One region of the Paenibacillus sp. FSL M7-0134 genome, then DNA from elsewhere that is predicted to be linked to it. Evidence: riboswitches for the same ligand, from Rfam matches in the RefSeq annotation. Region 1 holds a riboswitch; the other holds the start of a gene.

Region 1 (3,420 bases):
GCGGATACGGTGGGCGTGATTAATCACGGACGACTGATTGAGGAAGTATCGATGGAGCAGATGCGGGAAACCAATACGGAATACATCGAATTTACGACCAACGATTGTAAGAAGGCGGCCTACGTCCTCTCCCATCATTTGAGCCTGAATAATATAAAGGTGATAAATGAACAGAGTATACGTATTTACGATACAAATGTACCGCAGAAACAAATTACGAAGACGCTCATCTTAAATGATATAGAGGTGGATTCCATTCATCAGAAAAGCAGCACGCTGGAAGACTACTTTTTTCGCCTGTTAAACGGAGGTGATCTCCATGCTTAAATTGATGCAGTTGGAGCTGAAAAAATTCCATCTGACGGGTTATATCCGTTCAGCACTGATCGCCAATGCATGCATTCTTGGGCTGCTCTGTGTTATTGCGCTGGAAAGTCAAAGTGAAGGAATACCTGAATTCACACAGTACACTCAACTATTGGATCTAATAGACAATTTTGTAAGAGCTACATTTATTGTGTTTGCTTCCGTTCTCCTATGCCGCTTTATCGTCGGGGAATTTAAGTCCAAATCGATTACGATCTTGTTCATGTATCCGATTCATCGTCAAAAGCTGATGATCGCCAAACTCTTGGTCGTGTTACTGTTCACGTTCTTGTCCATTATTATTTCGGAAATAATCATTACGGCTGCTATTCATCTGCTCAACCAGTTTGTTTTGATTGTACCGGATAACCTTACTCTTTCCATACTGGGGCAACAATCAGCACGGACGTTAATCAATGCCGTTGCTGCCAGCTTTATGGGACTGGTTCCGCTGTATATGGGGATGCGAAGATACTCTGTACCCACCACCATTGTGACCTCAATCCTGATTGTAGCATTGCTTTTCTCCAATAATAACGGCGCTACCCTTAGCTCCATTGCCCCCGTGCAAATCGGCTTCTCTATACTGGGAATGCTTGTGGCTTATGCGGCGATTCGACGTATTGAGTATAAGGATATTACCTCGTAATATGTAATTTCGTAGAGCGCTTTCAAAAAACAGATGAAAATCATTGTTCGATATACACACATTTTTCACTGGACTTCATTCTAAAACAGGTATATCCTATAGGAGAAATTAAAAACGGAATAAGGATCTTCGGGGTAGGGTGAGATTCCCAACCGGCGGTATGGCTCATGGAGCTAAGCCCGCGACTCTGTATCTGGCAACAGGATACGGACTGATTTGGTGAGATGCCAAAGCCGACGGTAAAGTCCGGATGGAAGAAGATCGAAATATCAACATGCCGCGAAGTGGATGAATACTGCGTTATTGGTTTTGCAGTAACTTCATTTAACTTGCATAAAGCGGCAAGTTTATTTGATCAACCCCCGTCTTGCATGGCCTTTCGCCATGGACGGGGGTTTTTGTGCCACCGGTCCTGTATTCGCAAGGAGCTAATTGAGTATGAGTCAATCTTCTACTGTACTAACATCCAAAGGTTTTGATCGTAGCTCCCACATGAAAAGCGGTTTTTGGCTGGTCGCAATTGGAGCGGCCTTGTGGGGCGCAGACCCGCTGTTTCGTATTATTTTGTTAAAGTCATTTACTTCAACACAAATTGTACTAATGGAGCATGTGCTGCTTTTCCTCGCTCTGACACCGATGCTGTGGAAGCATCGTGAGGAACTCAAAGCGGTACGGCTTCGTCAAGTTTTCGCTATTTTGTTCGTCTCGTGGGGTGGCTCGGCTCTGGCCAGCGTAATTTTCACCATGGCACTCAGCAATGGTGATTTGAATGCTGTACTCTTACTCCAGAAGCTTCAACCCTTGGTCGCTATTATTCTAGCTCGTATTATTTTGAAGGAAATGTTGCCGCGTCATTTTGGATTATTAATTGTCGTCGCTCTGTTCGGGACGTATCTTCTGACCTTCGGTTGGTCGCTTCCCTTCGGACATGTTCGTGATTTTGTCCAGGTCGGTAGTCTACTTGCACTCGGTGCAGCAGTTCTGTGGGGCGGTTCGACAGTCATGGGAAGTTACTTACTTCGTTCAATGAAATATGAAACGGTAACCTCCCTCCGCTTCATGGTCGCGCTCCCTCTGCTGATTGTCCTCACCTCTGTAGAGCATGCTCCATGGAATATGCCTGCCGGTACATGGGCGGGCGCAGCTGTAATTATCAATCTGCTATTGCAGGCATTGCTTCCGGGTCTTCTTAGCTTATTGTTGTATTACAAAGGCTTAAGTACGACCAAAGCGTCTTATGCTACGATGGCAGAATTAAGCTTTCCCATGGTTGGTGTCGTGATTAACTGGATCGCATTTCAGCAAATTGTCACTGTAGCGCAATTGACTGGTTTTATGCTCATCTGGATTACGCTCTTTATGATTTCACGTCAGCAAAAAAATTAACAGTTCAATGTCCCTTTCATGACTCACCCAAGCCAAATCGTGAAGATGCTTTTGCATCTCTGATTTGGCTTTTTATGTATTCGTATTCATATAAATCATAGTTCTTTAGACCTATTTTCCGAAAAAAGTGTCTAAAACATGCAATTATTCCTCGTTTCTCAAAGATTACATCTATAAAATTCGTCGGTTTCTGTCGAATAAAACAATGTAGTGATCATCAGACACAGAGGAGCAATAACTATGACTAAAACAAAACAAACAGTTCCGTGGTGGAACAGGTTTCTCAAGCAGTTTTATTTAATGAGGACAAGATTAATAATATCTTTTTTGGCTGTGTTATTGATTCCGAGCGTACTTATCGGGTACTTCTCCTATCAGGGGGCTACGACACAACTCAGTCAGCAAATGGGCGGTTCCGTATACACGAATCTGTATCTGATCCGAAGCAATGTCAATCAGTATGTAGCGCCCATTATGAAAGACCTGGACGTGCTTACCACTGAAATCAAATCTGATTCCATTGGTACCAACCAAGAGGCCCTTCAGAAAAAGTTGGATGTCATCGTCAAGGCTCATCCCGAGCTAGATGCCGCGCTTCTCGGCAATGCGAAAGGGCAATACATACGTTCGCCGAAAAAACAGGAGGACGATTATGACCCCCGGGAGAGAAAATGGTACAAAAATGCAATGCTGGAAAAGGGCAAGGTATTCGTCGGTGTTCCAGTTGCCAGCGTCACGACAGGGAATTTAGTCGTTAATATATCGGGAACGCTGGAGGACGGTGAAGGAGCTGTTTCATTGGCTTTGAATCTGGACAAAATGGGTGAAAGTCTGCAGTCTGTTAAGATTGGTGAACGCGGAGGACTCATTATTGTTGATTCTGAACATAAAGTTGTATCTGGGACTGGAACAGCCTTTAACAAGGCAGGCAAAAAACCGGCTGACGCCATAGAGGGACTTCCCGAAGTGGCGACAACTGTCGAAAATGATACTCCTTCCATGTCGCAAATTCAATTTAT
Region 2 (3,420 bases), on a different contig from region 1:
TTAGTTTAATTATTTAGGGACTTCGGATAATACTTCAGATTTACTTGGAACCGAGATGTATTTTTACAATGACAAACGACGACGGTAGGCCACCAAATGCTGAATACTGATCAGCTTCAATTGATGTCGCTTGGCGACCACTGCCAGATCAGGCAGGCGGGCCATTGAGCCATCTTCCTTTATAATTTCGCAAATGACCCCAGCAGGCTTGAAGCCACTGAGTCGGGCCAGATCAACAGCCGCTTCAGTGTGACCAGCACGCTGCAAGACACCACCATCGCGAGCAATCAGCGGGAACATGTGACCAGGCTTGCGGAAATCACTTCCTGTGACTGCTTCGTCTGCCAAGGCGCGTACAGTCAAGGAGCGCTCGGCCGCTGAAATACCCGTTGTTGTCTCCATATGATCTACCGATACCGTAAAGGCAGTACCGTGGAAATCTGTATTTTGCTCTACCATAGGATGCAATTCCAAAGCCTCGGCTCTTTGTCGTGTGATTGGCACACAGACCAACCCGCGACCTTCTGTAATCATGAAATTAATGACCTCAGGCGACGCTTTTTCAGCCAAAGCGATAAAATCGCCTTCATTTTCGCGCTGTTCATCATCCACTACAATAACGACTTTACCGTTTTTTAAATCCTCCAACGCTTCTTCGATGGAATCCAAACGAATCTCTTCGTCATGTTCCAACTCGCCATGCTCTATGACGTTCGCCATTGCACTTGTTTGGCTACCTCTATCCATAACACTTTCCTCCTTATGTCTTGTGCCACGAATGCTCCTAAACAGGCTTACCATTCAAAATCAGGCAAAGCCGTGTTTCGCCAAATAGTCCAAACTGAGAGGAGCTTCTTCTACTCTCTCCGCCTCCGCTGAACCTCTGTAATTTAAAAGCTGTTCTACATATTTGCCCAAAATATCACATTCGATATTGACGGTATCCCCCTCACGTTTGGCTTGTAAGGCCGTTTCGGATAAAGTGTGGGGAATAATAGATACGGCAAAGGTATCTCCCGTACGCTGTGCGACTGTGAGGCTGATACCATCAATTGTGATTGACCCTTTGAGTAGAATATATTTAAATAATGTTTGATTTTTAGGCTCAACTTCGAACACAACTGCATTCTGGTCTGATGTCACCCCGCGAATCGTTCCCGTCCCGTCCACATGTCCTTGCACGATGTGTCCTCCGAACCTTCCACTCGCCGCCATTGCTCGCTCCAGATTGACTCGGCTGCCGGATCTCAACTCTTTCAGATTAGTGCTGCGAAAGGTTTCCGGCATCACATCAACCTTAAAGTCTTTCGAACCAATCCGTATCGCCGTCAGGCAAACGCCATTCACCGAGACACTGTCTCCTATTTTCAAATCGCCCAACACCACGGAACCCGAAATCCCCAGCACCATCGCTTCACCGCTTTTGGATATAGTTTGAATGCGACCCACTTCCTCAACTAATCCGGTAAACATGCCTTCACTCCTTTCCACTACATTTCAGTTTATCCCTAATTCATCAGCTATAAGCGCAAAAAACCCCCAGTTCGGATTCAATCCGTCATGGGGGTGATGAGAGTCACATTTGTAGTATACAAGCGCAGTTCATATGCATCTTAAGACGACATGAAATCATAGGTTTGCCAATAGAAAGCATGACTGAGGATACAACCAAATACGCTCAGAACACCCATCAAAAAGAAAGCTTAAGAAAGCTATCGCCCGATGCTATCCTACAACGAAATAAGTCGTACGCACAATTGGGTATGCTAAAAATCGGCACATGTCACGTCATGCACATGCGCTTCGTATCCTTCTCCCATCCAGACTATACTGTCGGTCCCGGATTTGCACCAGGTCCACCTTCTGCTGATCATTCAGCATCCGGGTCACGGACTAAGCCATGCTGTTTCTCACAAAAACGATCCACAAACATGTCATCACCGCCGGTGGGGAATTTCGCCCCGCCCCGAAGGATCTTGCTCTTATTTAATTGAATTAACATTAAACTTGTTACGTATATTAGCACCGACTTCTAAAAAAAGCAAGTTATCTAATAGAAGCGCCTGCTTTGGTTTTGACATATTGGCTGGAGAGTTCTTCAAACCAGGTTTTATCATTCATATGAAGCGCCAAGTCAATCAGATCGGCCAGCTCCTCGACTCCCAACTCTGTTGCATGATCAAAGGTAATTACGGCTGAAGCAACAGGTCCCCGCCCTTCCTCAGAACATGCTTCATAATCCAGTCGTACATCAACATGTCCGTCAATAAACTCGCATTTCAGAAAATAAATAATTTCGCACATTAAAATGGGGCGTACCTGTGTTTCTAACACGCAATCCATCACCTTGGCAGAATAGTGCTGGTTCGTCAGCGTGAATTTGTGTTCTGTCGCTGCTAGCGATGCCCGTCCAAAATCGTCTGTAAACTTTAGTTCTACTGGCTTGATGTTCATAACCTTAGGGATCTGCTTCTTTATAATTTCGATTATTTCAACTGTATTCAGCTTAATCATTACCTGCACCTCATTGCATCTTAAAATTCAGAAGAAAACTTTTTAACGTGCCTCTTATAGGCCTCCACTCCTATATCGGAAATCATTACCTGTTTTTTTATGCTTCAACCCATAAACGACAAAAAAGATTCTTTGCACAATAAGCGCAAAGAATCTTGATCGAACCACTACAGTAACAGCGGCTAACAGTGCTAATCGATGATTATGCAAAAAAACAGAATTATAGCTCTGAAATTTCATGTTTCTTTTTCAGGGTAGTCCAGCGACGCTCAATCTCCTGCTCAAAGGTAGCCAGCGTAGCCTCCTCCTTGAGAAGATGCTTCGTTTTACCCATTAATTTCAACCATTCTGCAGCTGGAATCCGTTTTCCCTTGTCTTCCGGATTATACGTAATCGTCGTACTGCCTTGCTCGATTTCGTACAAAGGAAAGAAACAGGACTCGACTGCGGCGCCCACAATGCTGGTGCCCAGTCTGTCTTCGGATTTCCAATTCAGCGGGCAGGCGCACAGGATCTTACCATAGGCCGTACCCACGTTGTTCGCATACCATTGAGCTTTGGCTGCTTTACGCAGCATATCCTGCGGATGACTTTCAGCTGCTGTAAAAGCATACGGAATGTTACAAGCAGCCATGATTTGCACGGTATCCTTGTGATGCCCTTGCTTTCCTTTTTGCATTTTCCCTACACCCGACGTACTGGTCATGTGACCGAGCGGAGTGGAGTACGATTGCTGTGAACCTGTATTCATGTACCCTTCGTTATCATATTCCAACATGATCAGCTTATGATTACGCAGAGCCGCACCAATCGCAGAACCCATACCAATATCCATCCCACCGTCACCACTGATCATGATAAAGGTCGGATCGTCCGACATCTCAATTTCATTGCGGCGCTTCATTT

The links. A riboswitch is a leader RNA that binds a small molecule or an ion and turns the genes downstream of it on or off. The one in region 1 is predicted to bind FMN.
Region 2: linked by a shared signal. The riboswitch ahead of ribE (riboflavin synthase) and the one ahead of NSQ58_RS20325 (DMT family transporter) in region 1 are both predicted to bind FMN.

What each region holds. Positions count from the first base shown of each region.
Region 1 covers NZ_JBBOXV010000002.1:1,060,705-1,064,124, reverse strand. Annotated here, with positions in the region: gene NSQ58_RS20335 (ABC transporter ATP-binding protein) at 1-327, shown strand, start outside; gene NSQ58_RS20330 (ABC transporter permease) at 320-1,015, shown strand; FMN riboswitch at 1,137-1,281, shown strand; gene NSQ58_RS20325 (DMT family transporter) at 1,454-2,401, shown strand; partial or broken gene NSQ58_RS26810 (methyl-accepting chemotaxis protein) at 2,642-3,420, shown strand, end outside.
Region 2 covers NZ_JBBOXV010000001.1:2,978,343-2,981,762, reverse strand. Annotated here, with positions in the region: gene ribB (3,4-dihydroxy-2-butanone-4-phosphate synthase) at 64-747, opposite strand; gene ribE (riboflavin synthase) at 808-1,473, opposite strand; FMN riboswitch at 1,805-1,978, opposite strand; gene NSQ58_RS13300 (IDEAL domain-containing protein) at 2,047-2,514, opposite strand; gene NSQ58_RS13295 (thiamine pyrophosphate-dependent enzyme) at 2,735-3,420, opposite strand, start outside.